DNA from 2 places in the Massilia sp. BAP21 genome. Region 2 is predicted to be linked to the other one. Evidence: predicted binding sites of a transcription regulator. Region 2 holds the regulator's gene; the other holds the start of a gene.
What was found. Region 2 encodes FNR, which switches genes on or off when oxygen is low (the NO sensors DNR and NnrR bind a similar motif). Its sites were predicted from a motif close to TTGATNNNNATCAA; they were not measured.
Positions count from the first base shown of each region.

Region 1: ACWYRN_RS20780 (universal stress protein) is a predicted target of FNR. The motif match lies at 7,849-7,862, and genes of this name have one in related genera.

Region 1 is NZ_CM173596.1:4,689,531-4,699,387, forward strand. It holds gene ACWYRN_RS20745 (PHA/PHB synthase family protein) at 1-309, opposite strand, end outside; gene ACWYRN_RS20750 (universal stress protein) at 318-1,142, opposite strand; gene ACWYRN_RS20755 (NAD(P)-dependent alcohol dehydrogenase) at 1,196-2,251, opposite strand; gene ACWYRN_RS20760 (universal stress protein) at 2,304-3,149, opposite strand; gene ACWYRN_RS20765 (universal stress protein) at 3,157-3,597, opposite strand; gene ACWYRN_RS20770 (universal stress protein) at 3,760-4,581, opposite strand; gene ACWYRN_RS20775 (cation-translocating P-type ATPase) at 4,602-7,199, opposite strand; gene ACWYRN_RS20780 (universal stress protein) at 7,274-7,774, opposite strand; gene ACWYRN_RS20785 (PEP-CTERM sorting domain-containing protein) at 7,919-8,908, opposite strand; gene ACWYRN_RS20790 (bifunctional diguanylate cyclase/phosphodiesterase) at 9,175-9,857, shown strand, end outside.
Region 2 is NZ_CM173596.1:5,731,318-5,741,174, reverse strand. It holds gene ccoP (cytochrome-c oxidase, cbb3-type subunit III) at 1-62, shown strand, start outside; gene ccoG (cytochrome c oxidase accessory protein CcoG) at 59-1,438, shown strand; gene ACWYRN_RS25005 (FixH family protein) at 1,447-1,968, shown strand; gene ACWYRN_RS25000 (DUF885 domain-containing protein) at 2,183-4,030, shown strand; gene ACWYRN_RS24995 (VOC family protein) at 4,262-4,693, shown strand; gene fnr (fumarate/nitrate reduction transcriptional regulator Fnr) at 4,700-5,467, opposite strand; gene ACWYRN_RS24985 (cytochrome ubiquinol oxidase subunit I) at 5,698-7,167, shown strand; gene cydB (cytochrome d ubiquinol oxidase subunit II) at 7,171-8,178, shown strand; gene ACWYRN_RS24975 (DUF2474 domain-containing protein) at 8,178-8,339, shown strand; gene ACWYRN_RS24970 (TorD/DmsD family molecular chaperone) at 8,463-9,167, shown strand; gene ACWYRN_RS24965 (twin-arginine translocation signal domain-containing protein) at 9,160-9,411, shown strand; gene ACWYRN_RS24960 (formate dehydrogenase subunit alpha) at 9,431-9,857, shown strand, end outside.

The sequences.
Region 1 (9,857 bases), 1.0 Mb from region 2:
GGGCCCCGCGACATTGGCGATGGCCGCGCCGGCGCTGTAGCGCAGCCAGTCGCCGAACGCCGCGGCGCCGTGCACGGCCAGCTCGGCCGCCTTGTCGGGCGAGAGCAGCAGGTGGCCCGCCCAGTCCAGCCAGGCCAGCGCCAGCGCGGCCGGCGAGACGTAGCCGGTAAAGCGCCCGAGCCAGGCGTTCAGCGCGAGGTCGGCGGCCGCGTGCTCGACCCCGGCCTCGGGGTAGCGGTGGTGCGTGCCCTGCCAGGCGCTGGCGTCGCGCTCGCGCACGCCGGCAGGGGGGAAGGCGGGCTGGTTCATGCTCCGCTTCAGTGCGCGAACAGCACCGGCAGTGCGGCGCGCTCGAGCAGGACGCGGGTGGCGCCGCCGAGCACGATCTCGCGGTAGCGGCTGTGGCCGTAGGCGCCGGACACCAGCAGCCCGGCGTTCGCGGCCGCGGCGATGCCGAGCAGGGCGTCGCCGGGCGCGGCGCCGCTGCGTTCGACCACCACCTCGACCGGCACCCCGTGGCGCGCCAGGTAGAGCGCCATGTCGGCGCCCGGCTCGTCGCCGTGCAGGCCGCCTTCGCGCTCGGGATTGACCAGCGCCAGCCGCACCGTGCGCGCACGCGCCAGCAGCGGCAGCGCCGCGCAGATGGCGCGCAGGGCCGGCACGCTGCCGTCCCAGCCGGCCACGATGCTGTCGGCGATCGGCGCGCCGCCGTACACCGGCGGCACCACCAGCACCGGACGCGGGCCGTGCAGCGCCAGCCACTGGGGCAAGCCGCGCACGGTGACGCCGTCGGCGCGGTCCTGGCCCAGCACCACCAGGTCGGCGTAGCGCGACTGCAGCAGCAGGGCATCGCGGTTCTGGTCCTCGACCAGGCGCTCTTCGACCGATTCCACGCCGAGCTGGCGCGCGCGGCCGGCGAAGCGCTGGAGGCTCTCGCGCCCGAGCGTGCGCAAGGTGTCGAACTCGTCGATGGGGGTCACCGCCATCGAGCCGGCCAGCATGGCGTAGGCCGGCCACGACATGCCGGTGGCGGCGGCGCCGACCAGGTGCGCGCCGTGCGCGTTGGCGAGCCAGGCCGCGGCCTGCAGGCGGGCGTCGAGCAGCGGACTTTCGTCCACATGGACGAGGATGGTTTTGTACATGGCAACTCCTTTCAATGGGGCGAGCCGGTGACCGGCGAGGTTCAGGGCAGGATTCAGGGCACGATCGCCACTTTCAGCACGCCGTCGCGGCCATTGGCGAACAGCTCGTAGGCGTCTTCGATCTGCTCGAGGCGGAAACGGTGCGTGACCAGGGGCTGCAGGTCGAGGCGGCCGGAGGCGACGATGTTCATCAGGCGCCGCATGCGTTCCTTGCCGCCCGGGCAGAGCGTGGTGACGATGCGGTGATCGCCGAGCCCGGCGGCAAGGGCGTCGGCCGGCATGGTCAGCTTGCCGGAGTAGACGCCCAGGCTCGACAGGGTGCCGCCCGGGCGCAGGCTGCGCAGGCAGCTCTCGAAGGTCTGCTGGGTGCCGAGCGCCTCGATGGCGACATCGGCCCCCTGGCCGCCGGTCAGGCGCATGATTTCTTCGACCGGGTCGCTGGCGCTGTAGTCGACCACGTGGTCGGCGCCGAGGCGGCGCGCCATCGCCAGCCGCTCCGGGACGCGGTCGACGGCGATGATGCGCGCCGCCCCGCGCAAACGCGCGCCGGCGGTGGCGCACAGGCCGATCGGTCCCTGGGCGAACACGGCGACGGTGTCGCCGATGCGGATGCCGCCGTTCTCGGCGCCGCCGAAACCGGTGCTCAGGATGTCCGGGCACATCAGCACCTGCTCGTCGCTCAGTGCGTCGGGGATCGGCGCCAGGTTGGCCATGGCGAACGGCACCCGCACGTACTCGGCCTGGCAGCCGTCGATGGTGTTGCCGAAGCGCCAGCCGCCGATGGCGTGCCCGCCGCACTGGGACTGGTGCCCGTCGAGGCAGGACCAGCACTGGCCGCAGGGACTGATGGCGCCGGCGACGACGCGCTGGCCGATCGTGTAGCCGGTGACGCCGGGTCCGAGTTCGGCGATCGTGCCGACGGGCTCGTGTCCGACCGTCAGGCCGTCGGCGACCGGGTACTCGCCCTTCAGGATGTGGACGTCGGTGCCGCAGATGGTGGTCATGGTGATCTTCACGATGGCCTCGCCGGGACCGGCGCGCGGGATGTCCTTGCGCGCCAGGACGATGCGTCCGGGGCCGGTGAAGACGGCTGCGTTCATCTTGCTCATGTGGTCCTCCCTCGCTCTTGTGCAGTGGTTGTGTCGGTGCCGGCCGGCCCGGCTAGCGCGCCAGCAGCACCGGCAACGCCGCGTCCTGCAGCACGGTCCGGCTGGCCCCGCCGAGCAGCAGTTCCTGGAAACGCGAATGGCCGTAGCAGCCCATCACCACCAGGTCGCAGCCGAGCTCGGCCGCCAGCGCCAGGATGGCGTGGCCGGTATCGTGCTGCGGATCGCGCAGCGTCACGTCGGCGCGCACCGCATGACGGCGCAGGAAGGCCGTCGCATCGGCGAGTTCCTGCGCGCCGGCAAAGGCGGCGGGAAAGACCGGCGCGAACACGGCCAGGGTGGTATGCGGCGCGCGCTGCATCAGCGGCACCGCGGCCGCCATCGCGACCGAGGCTTCGCGGCTGCCGTTCCAGCACAGCAGGACGCGGCGCGGCCAGCCAGGCGCGGCGGACGCGGTGCGCGGCAGCACCAGCACGGGGCGCCCGGCCTGCGCGATCACGTAGTCGGGCATGCGTTCGGCAGGGGGCAGGTAGCCCAGGCTTTCGTCGGGATCGTCCTGGCTGACCACGACCAGGTCGGCAAAGCGGGCCAGCAGCGCCAGCGCGTCCGGCACGGCGTCGCAGACCAGGCGCGCCTCGTGCGACACGCCGTGGCGGCGGGCGATTGCCTCGAACCGGCGCAGCGCTTCATTGGCATTGCGCGCGACGGGGTCGAGGTAGCTGGCGAGCAGGGTGCCCAGCTGGACGTCGTACCCGTCGGGAAACACTGCGCGCGGAATGCCGGTCATGGCGGCGCCGACCAGGTGCGCTGCCTGCCCGGCGCAGATGGCGGCTGCGGCCTCGATGCGCTGCGGCGCGTGGCGCGACAGGTCGGCGTGGACGAGGACGGTCTTGTAGCGCATGGAAGGCTCAGCCGGAGAAAGTGTCGGGCCGTGGGATGACCAGCACGGGAATCACGCTGTGTGCCAGCACTCGCTGGGTCTGGCTGCCAAGCAATACGGACTGGACCGGGCCGCGACCGTGGGAAGCCATGACGATCAGGTCGCATCCCAGGTCGCGCGCCGCCGTGACGATGGCTTCGTGCGGCGCATCGGCGCGGCGGGTGTCGGTGCTCGCGGCAACCCGCGCCTGCCTGGCGCGGCGCTCCACGTAGCCGAGGAATTCGCGCGAGCGCTCGGCGTTGTCGGGCGCCATCAGCACGCCAAGGACTTCGCTGAACAGCGGGCGCACGGGGATGACGTGCAGCCCGAACAGCTGGGCGCCGGTATGGTGGGCCAGGCCGACTGCGGCGTCGACAGCCGCCATCGAGGCGGCGCTGCCGTCGGTCGGAACGAGTATCCTCCTGAACATGCACGTCTCCCGTCGCTGTTGGTAAGGCAGGTTGGCTTGCGGCCGATGCAGGTGCTTGCAGTCTCGCGTTCGAGCGCCTCGATCGCCATGATGCACATCAAATTTTTTGGATTGTTCCGGGGAAGCTTGTGCAGCGACATAGACTGAAGTAAATTCCCTGTGCTAATGCGCCATCAACACCGGCACCGTCATCGACTGGAACATGGTGCGCGTCGCGCCGCCGAGCAGCAGTTCGCTTAACCGGGCGCGGCCGTATCCGCCCATCACGAGCAGGTCCGATCCGTGGTCGGCAAGTAGCGACAGCAGGCGCTCGCCGATATCCTGGTGGGCGGACTCGGCGATGGCGGCGATATCGACGCCATGGCGCGCCAGGTAAGGGGCGAGCGCCGGATCGCAGCCCGGCGCGCCCGGCGGGACGAAGCAGGCGACCGTCACGCTGGCGGCCCTGCGCAGTATCGGCAGCGCGGCATCCAGGGCGCGCACCGCTTCGGGGCTGCCGTTCCAGGCCAGCAGCACTCGCCTTCCCGTCGCGGCTTCGTGCTGGATATACGGGACGACCAGCAGCGGCCGCGGGCAGGCAAGCAGCACGTGCGGCGCCGGATCGCCGCCGGGCGGCTGGGGCAGGGCGGGGTCGGCCTGGCCCACCACCAGCAGGTCGGCATAGCGTCCGGACAGCGCGATACCCGCACTCGTCTCGTCGTCGACCAGGCGCGTCTCGTGCGAGGGCACGCCGGCCCGGGCGGCCTGGCGGGCGAAGCGGGCCAGTTCGCGTTCGGCCCTGCGGACCAGTTCGTTCATCTGCGGCGCCAGCACCGTGCGCAGCAGGTCGGCACTTGCTTCCTGGTAAAACAGGCGCGAAACGCCGGTGACGGCGACGCCGACCAGGTGCGCGCCGTGTTCGCATGCCAGCTGCGCCGCCAGCGCGATACGCGCATGGGCGCCCGGCGAAGCGTCGATGTGGACCAGGATGGTGCGATAGGACATGGGAGTCTCCGGAAGATGGGTCAACGCCGGGCCGTGCCTGCGCCGCCGGGCGGCGCCCGGCCCGCGGCGCCGCGGCCCGGGCGCCGTCCCGCAAGCTTGACCAGGTCAAACGGGAGCATCGCCGCCAGTCCCAGGCCGACGGCCGCGGCAGCCGGCAGCGGGGCGAGCGGCGCGAACCCGAACAGCGCGGCGGGCGGCGCGGCGAACAGCACGAGCGCCAAAGCGCACAGGGCGGCGGCCGCCACCAGCCAGGCAACCCGGTTGGGCTGGCGCAGGCTCTCGGGCAGCGTCAGGGTCAGCGAGCGGTTGGTGAAGATCAGGCCGACGTTTGCCGCCACCAGCACGGCGAAAGCGAAGGCGCGTGCCTGCGGAGGCGGCAGGGCCGACAGCGCCCAGGCGTACGCGCCGGCGACCACCGCCAGCACGAGCAGGCCCTGTGCCAGGGCCAGCAAGAGCGCGCGCCGGTCGACCAGGGGCGCGTCGCGCGGGCGGGGCGCGCGGCGCATCAGGTCGGGCTCCTCCGCTTCGTTCTCGAAAGCCAGGGCGCAGGTGGGGTCGATCACCAGTTCCAGGAACACGATGTGCATCGGATGCAGCAGGATCGGCCAGCCCAGCAACAGCGGCAACAGGGCCATGCCGGCCGTCGGCACGTGTACGGCCACGATGTAGACCATGGCCTTGCGCATGTTCGCGTAGATATGGCGGCCGAGCCGGACAGCCCTCACGATCGATGCGAAATGGTCGTCGGTGAGCACCAGGTCGGCCGCCTCGCGCGCCACATCGGTGCCGCGCATGCCCATCGCGATGCCGACATGCGCCGCCTGCAGCGCGGGGGCGTCGTTGACGCCGTCGCCGGTCATGCTGACGATTTCCCCGGCCTCCTGCAGGGCGCGCACGATACGCAGTTTCTGCTCGGGTGCGACGCGCGCGCAGATGTCGGCGTGCGCCAGCGCCCGCGCCAGGGCCGCGTCCGGCATGGCGGCGATCTGCGCACCGGTCACGGCCGCATGCGCGCCGAGGCCGGCCTGGCGCCCGATCTGCAGCGCGGTCGCCGGAAAATCGCCGGTGATCATCATGACGCGAATGCCGGCCGCACGGCATTCGGCGACCGCCTGCGCGACCCCGGCGCGCAGCGGGTCGGCGAACCCGACCAGGCCCAGCGGCGCGAACGCGAATGCGCGAACGGTGTCCGGCCAGGCCGGCGCGTCGTGCACCGCCTGCGCCACCGCCAGCACGCGCAGGCCGCGCCCCGCCATTGCCTCGGCCGCCGCGAGCAACGGCGCCGCCGCCGCGGGCGCAAGGCGGCACAGGTCGGCAATGGCTTCGGGCGCGCCCTTGGCGGCGACCAGGGCGGGCGCGCCGCCGCCCCGATGCCAGCCGTGCACGACGGCGCGCATCCCCGCCTGCATCCCGTATTCGCGTGCGAGGGTCCAGCCGCCGCCCCGCGAGGCATCCGGGAATTCGGCGCCGAGCCGGTGCAGGGCCTGGTCCATCGGCTCGAAGCCGTCGATGCGGCTGGCCAGCATGCCTACCGCGAGCACGTCGGCGGGCGCGCCGGAAAGCGGCTGGCCGGCGCCGGGCCGCCAGTCGCAGCCGTCCGCATACAGGGCGGCGACACGCATCCGGTTCTCGGTCAGGGTGCCGGTCTTGTCGACGCACAGCACGGTGCTCGCACCCAGGGTCTCGATGGCGGAAAGCTGGCGCGTCAAGACCCGGGCGCGCGCCAGCCGCCAGGCGCCGAGCGCCGGAAACACCGCCAGCACCACGGCGAATTCCTCCGGCAGCATGGCTAGGGCCAGGGCCAGGCCGGCGAGCAGGGCCTGCAACAGCTCGCCGCCGCGCGCCAGGTGATACAGCACGAGCAGCAGGCTGAGGGCCGCGCCGCCCACGCCGAACAGGGCGATCACCCTCGCCATTTGCCGCTGCAGCGGCGAGCGTCCGGCCTCGAGACCGGCAAGAGAGCGGCCGATGGCGCCGATCGCGCTGGCCGCGCCGGTGGCGCCGACGAGCAGGACGCCATGCCCGCGCACCACGAGCGTCCCGCCGAACAGGGCCGCCGGGCTGCGGTCGGGTTCCCCGGCGCGGGCCGCCGGCGCCGGCCGGGTGGACCCGGCATCGCCCTCGTGCAGCGGGCGCTTCGCCACCGGTTCGGATTCGCCGGTCAGCAGCGACTCGTCGGCCTGCAGATCCTGCGCTTGCACGAGTTCGCCGTCGGCCGGAACCCGGTCGCCTTCCGCGACGACGCACAGGTCGCCGACGACGACTTCGCGGCTGTCGATCCGGCGCCGAGCGCCGTCGCGAATGACGGTGGCGGGCGGACTGCTGAGTTCGCGCAGGGCGTCGAGCGCCCGTCCGGCCCGGGTTTCCTCGAACAGGGTCATGCCGAGCGTGGCGAGCACCAGGGCGAACATCAGGATGCCTTCGTGCAGCTCGCCGAGTACCAGGTAGAGCAATCCGGCCGCGAACAGCAGCGCGAACATCGGCTCGCGCGCCGCCTGGCCGAGGTAGCCCAGCAAACCACGGCGCCGCGCCGACGGGATGACATTCGGGCCATCGTGCAAGAGGCGGCGGGCCGCTTCGTCGCTGCCGAGGCCGTTCGTCGTGTCCACCTTGCGCATCGATCATCCTTTGCCACGCATGGCGCTGCCGGCTTGCCCGGGCATCCGGCAGGCAGCGGGGCGGGCTGCCGGCATCATGTTCCGGCCTGCCGTTCGCCGCCGCCGGCATGCGGCGCATGCCGTGCATCCGGGCTCGCGGGACGATACACCAGCACCGGCACCGGGGCATAGGCGAGCACCCGCTGGGTGACGCTGCCGGCGATCAGGCGGCTCAGCCCGCGGCGCCCATGGGAAGCCATGAAGATCAGGTCGCACTGGTGCTGCCTGGCGGCGTGCAGGATGTTGTCGGCTGGCGCGTAGCCGTAGGCGGTGAGCGCCGTGCAGCGAACGCCCGCGGCGGAGGCTGCGGCCGCCACCCGCGCCGCATGGGCCTGCGCCTGTTCGAGCAGGACGTCGACCTGCAGTCCGGCGCCGCCGGCAAGCGCGCCTTCGGCCGTGAGCAGGACAGGTTCGGGTTCGGCGACCGCGAGGGCGAAGATCTCGCCGCCGCACGTCCTTGCAAAGGCGACGGCCGCATGCTCGGCCGCCAGCGAGAGGTCGGAACCGTCGGTGGGAACCAGAATCCGTTCAAACATGGCACGCTCCTCGTGGGCTGGATCTTGCGCGGATGGACGCGAGGCCAGCATGGGCGTAGCAACGCCACGAGTCTTTGATGCAGGTCAAAATGACTGGGATCGCCCGTTGTCGTCGGCCGTTTCCAAGTCACTGCCCGGCTGTTATTAACGGCGCCTGCGGCGCGCCGCTGCCAGCGCGAGCAGGCCGCCGGCGAGCATTGCCAGGCTGCCGGGTTCGGGTACGGCGGGCACGAGGTCCAGCCGTACGGACTGGCAGGCGCTCGTGGAGCCGAAGCAGGCGGTCGCCAGGATCTGGCCAGCGTCGTTGATGTCCTCGGCCCTTGTAATGGTCCAGCCCGGTTCAGGCAGGATCAGGTCGTTCAGGTTGGCCAGGACGCCGCCGCTGTATACGAACGCGCGGTACTGCAGGTCGTCGAGCGAGGGCTGGATCCCGACGATGTCGCCGGCGCCGTTAATGGCGAGCGCATCGCCGCCCGGGCCGCCGAGACTGCGCATGACGCCGCCTTCGTACACGTAAGGCTGCCCGAGTCCGGCATCGGGGAACCATGCCGAACCGACGATGGCGCCGGCATCGTTGATGTCGTTGGCGCTGTAGGCGGTCGCTTCGCCCGTCCGAAGCTGGCGCAGGTCGCCGTTGCGGTAGATAAAGGGAAGGCGCTGGCCATAGGGGCTGTCCGGCGGCGGCGCGAGTGCTGCATTGCCGACCACGGTCCCCTTGTCGTTCAGGCCGAGGGCGTCGCCCTGGTCGCCGCCAAAGGTGCCCAGCCCGATCATGGTGCTGCCGTCGTAGAAGAAGGGGCGTGACGTGTCACCAGGGAAATTGCCTGCCGTTCCGGCGACCTGGCCCTTGTCGTTGATGGCGTGGGGTGTGGCGTAGTTCAGGCCCGGCACCAGCCCGATATCCCGGAAACGGCCGTCGGAATAGATGAAGGCCGACGCGCCTGGATACATGTAATGTCCGGCGACGTCGCCCCGGTTGTTGATGGCGTAGGCCTCGACGCCGGGCACCAGCTGGCTGAGGTTGACGATCCCGCTGTCGCTCCAGATCCAGGCTTCGTTCTGGAGCGTGCGGCCGACGATCTGGCCGGCGTTGTTCATGTCGAATCCGACGAAACCGGTGGGCAGGAAGGTCACCCCGTAAGTCGGCTGCGCGGATGCGGCCGCGGGTCCGAGCAGGGCAAGCAGCAGAAGAAGGGCGCGAAAGGGTTTGCGACGTGTCATGGCCGTCTCCGATGAGTGAAGTCTGCTGTGAGCATGCGCTGTGCATCCTCGTAAAGCTTGCGCCGGATCAGACGTGTTCATCGCGGCGGGGCTGCCGCGCGAAGGCCGGCGCCGCGTGGCCGGGGCGTGGCTACGGTGTTGTACAATCAAAACGCATTCAACGCTCAACCAGGGTTCCCATGACACTTCCGGATGGTCCAGTGCCGGTCGAACAACGGCGCGATTCCGTGGCCCGCATGGTGGTGGTCACTGTTGGCCTGATTGTCGTGCTGGGCGTGCTGACGGCATCGATGCTGCTGCTCAGCTATCACGACGCCATGCGCGCCCAGCAGGCGTCGCTGCGCAATATCGCCATCGCATTCGCGGCGCAGACCATGGGCGTGGTCAGGGCGGTCGACGGCACCACGGTACGGGCGGCAAGCATCGTCCGCTTCCGCGGCGCCGCCGGCCTCGGCGAAGTGCTGCTCGATGAAAGCTCCGGCGGCGCCCTCGACAATATCCGCCGGCTCGCGGTCGTCGATACCGCCGGCCGCGTGATCGCCAGCATCGTGCCCGGCGCAGCCGATGCGGCAGCGCTCGCGCCGCTGGAGGCCCCATCCGCCGGCGCCGACGACGGCGCAGCGCTGCGCATTACGGTGACGAATATCGACCCGGCGAGCGGCCGGGCACTCATCAATTTCATGCGGCCGCTGCGTACGCGCACCGGGGCGCCGGCCGGCGCGGTCGTGGCACAGGTGGATTCGGCCAGCTTCCAGAGCCTGTACAGCCTGGTGGAACTGGGAACAGGCGGCTCGGTAACGCTGTTTCACCGGGACGGCACGATGCTGGTGCGCGGTCCGGCCTTTGCCGGCGGGATCGGGCG
Region 2 (9,857 bases):
TGTGGAGCCTGTCGAATCCGCAGCCTGTGAAACCCATCGACGACAAGGTAGCGGCAAAATGAATGTGCCGAAGGAAGCGGTGGTCAAGATGTACGCCGCGCGCGAGGAGATCTACCCACGCGAGATCAAGGGCCGCTATGCGCGCCTGCGCTGGGCCGGCGTCTGGCTGACCCAGATCGTGTTCTACGGGCTGCCCTGGCTACAGTGGAACGGGCGCCAGGCGGTGCTGTTCGACCTGGGCGCGCGCAAGTTCCACCTGTTCGGCCTGGTGCTGTGGCCGCAGGACTTCATCTACCTGGCGGGCCTGCTGATCATCTGCGCCTACGGACTGTTTTTGGTCACCGCGGTGGCGGGGCGGGTATGGTGCGGCTTCGCCTGCCCGCAGACGGTGTACACGGAACTCTTCCTCTGGATCGAAAGGAAAATCGAAGGCGCGCGCAGCGCCCGCATCCGCCTGGATCGCCAGCCGTGGACGTTCGAGAAGATCTGGAAGAAGGGCGCCAAGCACGCGGCCTGGCTGGCCGTCGCCCTGTGGACCGGCTTTACCTTTGTCGGCTACTTCACGCCGGTGCACACGCTGATACATGAAGTGGCCAACTTCAGCCTGGGCGCCTGGGAAGGCTTCTGGGTCCTGTTCTACGGCTTCGCCACCTACGGCAACGCCGGCTGGATGCGCGAGCAGGTATGCAAGTACATGTGCCCGTATGCGCGCTTCCAGAGCTCGATGTTCGACCGCGACACCCTGGTCGTCACCTACGACCGCAAGCGCGGCGAACCGCGCCGTCCGGGCGCGCGCACGGCTGGCGACAAGCTGGGGGACTGCATCGACTGCACCATGTGCGTGCAGGTCTGCCCGACCGGCATCGACATCCGCCAGGGCCTGCAATACGAATGCATCGGCTGCGCCGCCTGCGTGGACGCCTGCAACGGCGTGATGGACAAGGTGGACAAGCCGCGCGGCCTGATCCGCTACGCGACCGAGAACGCGCTGGCGCGTGGCTGGGGTGCGCGGGAGGTGAAGCGGCGCCTGCTGCGTCCGAAGGTGCTGGGCTACACAGCGGTGCTGGGCCTGCTGATCCTGGCCATGAGCACCTCGCTGGCGCTGCGCACGCCGCTGAAGGTGGACGTGATCCGCGACCGCGGCTCGATGGGGCGCGAAGTCGAGGATGGGCAGATCGAGAACGTGTACCGCTTGCAGCTGATGAATACAAGCGAAGACGCGCGCAGCTATCGCCTGGCGGTCGACGGCATGCCCGGTGCGCGCATCGTCGGCGCCGGCGTGGTGGCGCTCGACGGCGCCAGCGCGCGTGCGGTGCCGGTGCGGGTGCGCGCCGAGGCGGGCGCGGGCGGTTCGCACCGGATCGCGTTCACCGTCACGGCGCTGGACGATTCGTCGGTGTCTGTGCGCGAAGAAGCGGCCTTTATCGTGCCGCGCTGAAGGAGTGAATGATGCAACACGCTGTCAAGAAGCCGCTTGTGAAGCCCTGGTACAGGCACCGCTGGCCCTGGTTCATCATGCTCGGGCCGGCGGCGGTCATGATCGCCACGGCGGTCACCGTCTGGCTGGCCGTGCAGCAGCCCGACGCGATGGTGGTCGACGACTACTACAAGCAGGGCAAGGCCATCAACCAGGACCTGCGCCGCGACCGCGCGGCGACGGCACTGCAACTGGCGCTCGATGCCCGTTTCGACGCGCAGGCCGGCACGCTGTCCGGCCGTTTGCTGGGTTTCGGGCGGCCGATGCTGGCGCCGTTTCGCATCCACCTGGCGCATCCGACCCAGCCGCAGAAGGACGTGACGCTGGAGGTAAGGCCCGACGACTACGGCAATTTCACCGTGCATGCGACAGGGCTGGAGCCGACGCACTGGCAGGTGGTGGTCGAAGGCGAGGGCAGGGAATGGCGGCTGGCGCGCAGCTGGAGTCCGGCGAAGCAGCCGGCGCTGAACATCGTCGCCGACGCCCCGTAGGGTAGGCCGCGCAGCGCAAGGCACTTGTGCCCACGCGGTATAGCACCGTTGAGTTACGCCGCCGTCATTCCGTCGATGGGACCGCGTGGGCACAAGTGCCCACCCTACGCACCCCGCACCCCGTACCGCAACTGTAAAGACTGTCCCTGCCATCTCTTCCATGTTAGATTTTCGTAACGGCAACCCGCCGCACGACCAATTAGAAGAGACATCCATGCCCGCATCCTCCCGCCGCATCCTGCGCACCGCCATCGCCTCGCTGTTCGTCCCGCTCGCCATCGCCGCCGCCGTGCTGCCGCAACAGGCCCTCGCTGCCCCGGCCACCGCCACGGCTGCCGTGAAACCGAACGCCGCCTTCGACAAATGGGCCGACGGCTTCGCCCAGGACTGGGTGCGCCAGAACCCGCAGTTCGCCACCTCGACCCAGTACTTCAGCGGCGCCGAGCAGGATGCGCTGGACCGCCAATTGACCCCGCAAACCCCGGCCCAGCGCCAGAAGATGATCGCGCTGGCCAGGCAGGGCATCGCGCGCCTGGACAAATGGATGGCCGGCCCGCTCGACGAGACCCAGCGTATCTCGGCCGCGGTGATGCGCTGGTCGCTGTCGAACACGGTCGCCAACGAGCCCTTCGAGGACCACGGCTTCGTGTTCCAGCAGTTCAGCGGCGCCCAGGTCAGCCTGGTCAACTTCATGACGCAAACCCACCCGATGCGCCGCGCGTCGGATGTCGACAGCTACCTGGCGCGCCTGGAACAGGTGGGCACGCGCATGAACGAAGCTTTGGCCCGCGCCAACAACGCCACGGCGAAGAAGATGATCCCGCCGCGCTTCATCCTGGAGCGCGCCCAGTACCAGGTCGACACCTTCCTGAAGCCGGCTGCCGCCCAGAACGTGCTGGTCACCTCGCTGGAACAACGCAGCGCGGCCCTGAAGGACCTGAGTCCGGAAGCACGTACAGCAGCGATCGCGCGTGCGACGAAGATCGTCGAAGACAAAATTCGCCCGGCCTACGCCCGCGTGCAGGCCTTCATGGCGGAGCTGCATCCGAAGACGAACGACACGGCCGGCATTTCGCGCCTGCCGAACGGCCTGGCCGCCTACAACCGCGCGATCGAGAACTACACCAGCACCAAGCTGACGGCAGAACAGATCCACGCCATCGGCCTGCGCGAAGTGGCGCGCATCGAAGCCGAGATGGACAAGCACCTGCGCGCGCTCGGCTTCAACGAGGGCAGCATCGAGGCGCGCATGAAGGCGCTCGACGCCACCTTCCAGCCGAAGGGCGAAGGCGACCCGCGCCCGGCCATCCTGGCCAGCTATGCCGAGATGGTGAAGGACGCCGAGCGCCGCAGCGAGTCGCTATTCAACCTGAAGCCGCGCGCACCGGTGGAAGTGCGCCGCGAACCGCCGCTGACCGAAGCCTCGGCCGCCGCCCACTACAGCCTGCCGGCGCCGGACGGCAGCCGTCCGGGCGTGTTCTGGGTGCCGCTGCGCGGCCCGACCTTCAACATGATCCGTATGCGCAGCCTGTCCTACCACGAGGCGGTGCCGGGCCACCACTTCCAGCTGGCGATCCAGCAGGAGCTGGAAGGCATCCCGAAATTCCGCAGCCAGCGCATCTTCAGCGGCGGCAGCGCGCACAGCGAGGGCTGGGCGCTGTACACCGAGCGGCTGGCGGTGGAGCAGGGCTGGTATGGAGACGAAAAGCGGGGCGACGTGCCGGGGCTGCTCGGCGCACTCGGTTCGGAGCTGTTCCGCGCACGGCGCCTCGTCGTGGATACCGGCCTGCACACCAAGGGTTGGACGCGCCAGCAGGCGGTCGACTACGGCATCAATGTCGAAGAGGTCGACCGTTATGTGGCGTGGCCGGGCCAGGCCACGGCCTACATGATCGGCATGCTGCGCATCGTCGAACTGCGCGACAAGGCGAAGTCGGAGCTGGGCGCGAAGTTCTCGCTGCCGGCCTTCCACGACATGGTGCTGAGCGCCGGATCGGTGCCGCTGGATGTGCTGGGGCAGCTGGTGGATGGGTGGATCGCCAAGGAGAAAGCCAAGGCGTAATCTTCAGGTCCGGTCGGGTGGGTTCGAGAACCACCCTACGTAGCTATCTGGTTTTTGTAGGGTGGACCGGGCCGCGCAAGGCACCTGTGTCCACGCTGTACGACGGCTGATCATCCGTGCCGTATAAAACAATGGCGCATGGTCGCACATGGTGACACCGCGTGGGCACGAGTGCCCACCCTACGAAACTGCGGCATAATTCCTGCACCACCGTTGTCAAGGAGACGCACCATGGAAACCCAGGAATTGCACCGCGGACGCCTGATCGACCACTTGCAACTGGTGGTGCGCGACCTGCCCGCGTCGAAACGCTTCTATACCGCCGTGTTCGAGGTGCTGGGCATCCCGCTGGGCGGCGAGGGCATTGATTACTTCTGGGCCGACGAGCTCTTCATCTCGACGAAAACCAGCGACGCCGCGCAGGGCGAGCTCACCGGCCGCCATCACCTGGCCTTCCAGGCCGCCGGCCGCGCCATGGTCGACGCCTTCCACCAGGCCGCGTTACAAGCCGGCGGCAAGGACAACGGCGCCCCCGGCGAACGCGCCATCTACCACCCCGGCTACTACGGCGCCTTCGTCCTCGACCCCGACGGCAACAACATCGAGGCCGTCTTCCACGGCGAAGCGAAACGCAGCGCGCCGTCGGTGAAGGTCACGTTCTAATCAAGTTCACGCCATCGGCGTGCACTGCTCGGTCCCGGCCGCGATTGCCCGCAAGCGCGCCGGTTCCAGCAGCGTCACCTCGCGCTTGTCGACCGCGATCCAGCCCTGCTTCTTGAAGCGCGACAGCAGCCGGCTCACGCTCTCGATGGTCAGCCCCAGGTAATTCCCGATGTCCTCGCGCGACATGCGCAGCGCAAAGCTGGTCGACGAATAGCCGCGCGCCGCATAGCGCGCCGACAGGTTCACCAGGAACACGGCAAAGCGCTGCTCGGCGCGCATGTTCCCCAGCAGGAGCATGACGTTCTGCTCGCGCGTGATTTCCTGGCTCATGATGCGGTGGAAGTGGCGCAGCAGGGCCGGCACTTCGCCGAACAGTTCTTCCAGGCGCGAGAACGGAATCTCGCATACCTCGCTGTCTTCCAGCGCCACCGCGTCGCAATGGTGACGGTCGCCGCTGATCGCATCCATGCCCAGCAGCTCGCCGGCCATCTGGAAGCCGGTGATCTGCTGTTCACCGGCCGCGTTGATCTGGTAGGTCTTGAAGTGCCCGAAGCGCACCGCGTACAGGCTGCGGAAAGGCTCGCCCATCGCATACAGGCGCTCGTCCTTTTCGAGCCTGCGGCGGCGCCCGATGATCTTGTCGAGGCGGTCGATGTCCGCGTTTTCCAGGCCCATCGGCAGGCAGAGCTGGTGCATGCTGCAGGCGCTGCAGCTGGCCTTCAGCGCACCGATGCTGATCGGGGCGGAGGTGGTGGAAGAGGTGTCCTGGGTCATCGGCTGGAAAATGGGATGGCAGTCAATACCGGGATTATAGTCCCGGTCGCTTTTGCAACCCAGCCTTTCGGTTCACGCTGCGTTGCGGAAAGGGTCGATGAACCGCTGCAAAAGCCTGCCGACACGGGGCTTGATGCAGCGGTCAACTTGCGCGTGAAGTGGCAAAAACGGCAATTGTGCGCGCCCGCTGCCATGCTAGATTCGGAACACCACAGCCCACAGGAGCGTTCATGTTCGGTTTTTCGGCCCTGGATCTGGCACGCATCCAGTTCGCTTTCACGATGTCCTTCCACATCCTGTTCCCGGCCGTGACCATCGGTCTCGCCAGCTACCTGGCCGTGCTGGAACTGTCGTGGCTGCGCACCAAACGCCAGGTGTATGTCGACCTGTACCACTTCTGGCTGAAGATTTTCGCCGTCATGTTCGGCATGGGCGTGGTGTCGGGCATCGTCATGGCCTACCAGATCGGTACCAACTGGAGCACCATGTCCGAGTTCGCCGGCAGCATCATGGGGCCGGTGCTGGCCTACGAGGTGCTGACCGCCTTTTTCCTGGAAGCCGGTTTCCTCGGCGTGATGCTGTTCGGCTGGAACCGCGTCGGCCCGCAGCTGCATTTCGTCGCCACCGCCATGGTCGCGGTCGGCACCCTGATCTCGGCCACCTGGATCCTGGCCGCCAACAGCTGGATGCAGACGCCGCAGGGCTATGCCATCGAGGGCAACCGCATGGTGCCCGTCGACTGGCTGGCGATCATCTTCAATCCCTCGTTCCCGTTTCGCCTGATGCACATGGTGGTCGCCGCCTACCTCACCACGGCGCTGATCGTCGGCGCGGTCGGCGCCTGGCAGCTCTTGCGGCGGCGCGACAATCCGGCGGTGCGCAAGATGCTGTCGATGGCGATGTGGATGCTGCTGATCGTGGCCCCGATCCAGGCCGTGATCGGCGATTTCCACGGCCTGAACACGGCTGAACACCAGCCGGCCAAGCTGGCGGCTATGGAGGGGCATTGGGAGAACACGCCGGGCGAAGCGGTCGGCCTGAAGCTGTTCGGCATACCCGACATGCAAGCCGAAACCACCCGTTACGCGGTCGAGGTGCCGCACCTGGGCAGCCTGATCCTCACCCACAGCTGGGAAGGCCAGTTCCCGGGCCTGAAGGATTTCCCGAAGGACGAGCGGCCGAACTCCCTGATCGTGTTCTGGAGCTTCCGCGTAATGGTGGGCCTGGGCCTCTTGATGATCGCGCTCGGCGCCTGGAGCCTGTGGCTGCGGCGGGAAGGGCAAATCTTCACGAAACGGCTGTTCCTGCGCGCCGCCTTGTGCATGGGGCCGGCGGGCCTGGTCGCCATCCTGGCCGGCTGGGTCACCACCGAGGTCGGACGCCAGCCCTGGGTGGTCTACGGCGTGCTGCGCACGGCCGACGCGGTGTCGCCGCACGGCGCGCCGGCGTTGGCGCTGACGCTGGGGATCTTCGTGGTGGCGTACTTCTTCGTGTTCGGCGCCGGCACCATCTACGTGCTGCGCATGATGCGCAAGGGACCGCAGCACTTCGAGCTGCAGCGCACGCCCGAGGGCGGGCCGGGCGAAGGCCGCACGCCGATGCGGCCGATGTCGGCGGCGGACGTCGGCAACGACGATGACGGCACCGGCGACGGCGACGGCGCCGGCCTGGACCTGGGCGGCGACGGAAAGAGGAGCTGAAGGATGGGTATCGATACCTCGGTCATCTGGGCCGTCATCATTTATTTCGCCGTCTTCATGTATGTGCTGCTCGACGGTTTCGATCTCGGCATCGGTATCCTGTTCCCGTTCGTGAAGGGAAAGCGCGAGCGCGACACCATGATGAATACCGTGGCCCCGGTCTGGGACGGCAACGAAACCTGGCTGGTGCTGGGCGGGGAGGGCTTGCTGGCGGCCTTCCCGGTGGCCTACTCGATCATCCTCTCGGGCCTTTACCTGCCCCTGATCTTCATGCTGGTCGGGCTGGTGTTCCGCGGCGTGGCCTTCGAGTTCCGCTTCAAGGCCAGGGACAATCGCCGCCACTTGTGGGACAAGGCCTTCATCGGCGGCTCGTTCACGGCCGCCTTCTTCCAGGGCGTGTCGCTCGGCGCCTTCCTCGACGGCATCGCCGTATCGGGCCGCAGCTATGCCGGCGGCGTGCTCGACTGGATCGCGCCTTTCCCCATCCTGGCCGGCTTCGGCGTCATCATCGCCTATACCCTGCTGGGCAGCACCTGGCTGATCATGAAGACCGAGGGCGAGCTGCATGCGCGCATGGTGCAGGTGGCCAGGCCCTTCGCCCTGATGCTGCTCGCGGCCATCGTGGTGGTCAGTATCTGGACCCCGCTGCGCGACCCGGCGGTGGCGGACCGCTGGTTCACCTTCCCGAACACCCTGTTCCTGGCGCCGGTGCCGATCCTGGTGCTGCTGTCGATCGCGCTGCTGCTCGGCTCGCTCAAGGGCAAGCCGCACCGCTGGCCTTTCGTCGCGGCGCTGGCCCTGGTCTTCCTCGGCTACACCGGCATGGCAATCAGCATCTGGCCGCATATCGTGCCGCCCACCATCACGATCTGGGAAGCCGCCTCGCCGCCGGCCAGCCAGGGCTTCGCGCTGGTCGGCACGCTGCTGATCCTGCCCATCATCCTGATGTACACGGTCTGGTCGTACTGGGTATTTCGCGGCAAGGTCAAGGCCGACGCGGGGTACCACTGATGCGCGGCCTGTCTTTCCTGCGATTCCTGCATGGTCGACCGGCGCCGCTCTGGCTGCGCCGCCTGGGCTGGATGCTGGCCCTGTGGGCGGGCGGGGTGGCGGCGCTGTTCCTGGTCGCTTCCCTGATCCGGGCCATCATGCATGCCGCCGGCATGCGCTGAACACGCATGTCCTGGCAGGTGGCGCGCGTCCAGACATATGCAAAGCATTTCCAAGCGTGCGCACCTTTGCGGGCTGAGGGAATACACTTTAGATGAACATTTAATAACGGAGACCATCAGCCCATGCAGCCAGCATTCTCTGAAAACCTATCCCATCAGGTAAATGACGCTGCCCGCGCCGCCTCCTCCGTTGGCGTGGCGCTTCCCCTGTCGAGCGAAGACCAGGCCCGGGCCGACCTGTATGCGCTGGCCGCGCGCCTGCTGCTGGCGCCTCCGGGCGCGGCATTGCTGGCCCAGCTGGGCGCGGCCGACCCGATCCTGGCCGAAGGCGGCGACCCGGCCCTGGAGCGGGCCTGGGAAAAGCTGGTCCAGGCGTCGAGCGTGATGGACGCCGATGCGGTGGCCGCCGAATTCGACGCCCTGTTCGTCAGCGACGGCACGCCCAAGCTCAATCCCTATGGCTCGCTGTACATCTCGGGCTTCATGAACGACAGCCCGCTGGCCGAGCTGCGCGGCGACCTGGCGCGCTTCGGCATCAAGCGCATGCGCGGCGTCGGCGAGTTCGAGGACCACCTGGGCGCGCTGTGCGAAACCATGCGCGTCCTGATCGCGGGCGGCGCCGCGGGTGGCCACATGATTGCGCGCCGTTCCCACGCCGAACAGCAGGCCTTCTTCGAAGCGCGCATCGCGCCCTGGTACGAACGCTGCCTGGACGATATCGCCGAAGCTGAAGACGCAAACTATTACTGCCTGGTGGCCGCTTTTGTCGGCGCGCTGCTGGAAATCGAAGCCGACGCCTTTGTGGTGGAAGAGGGCTTCGATGACTGATCGAAAGGATGTCACGATGGACCGCGAACCCGTATCCGCAGCGGCGGAAGGCGCCGCTACCCCCGATCCTGCACGCCGCAGCTTCCTGAAAGCCGCGCCGCTGGGCGCGCTGGCGGCCGTGGCCGGCGGCGCCGAAGCCAAGCCGGAGATCAAACCCGCCGAAGCAGCCAAGCCGGAAGTAAAACGCGGCTATCACGAAACCGAGCACATCCGCCGTTACTACCAGACCGCCGCCTACTGGTGAGCGGCCCCGGAGACCAGTCATGTCGTTAACAAAGAGTACCGCAGTCAAGGGCCTGAAGCGCCGCAAATTCCTGGTCGGCGCAGGCGTTGCGGCCGGCGCCGGCGCCCTGGCGCGCCAGTTGCCCCTGAACGTGATCGAGCCGGCCTCGGCCGCCGATCCGGTGGCCGACGCCCCGGTCAAGACCGAAATCAAGCACACCGTGTGCAGCCACTGCTCGGTGGGCTGCTCGGTCGACGCCGTGGTGGCCAACGGCGTCTGGGTGCGCCAGGAAGCCGCCTTCGATTCGCCGATCAACATGGGCGCCCACTGCGCCAAGGGCGCCTCGGTGCGCGAGCACGGCTTCGGCGAACACCGCCTGCGCTACCCCATGAAGCTGGTGAACGGCAAGTACACCCGCATCTCCTGGGACCAGGCGATCAACGAAATCGGCGACAAGATGCTCGAAC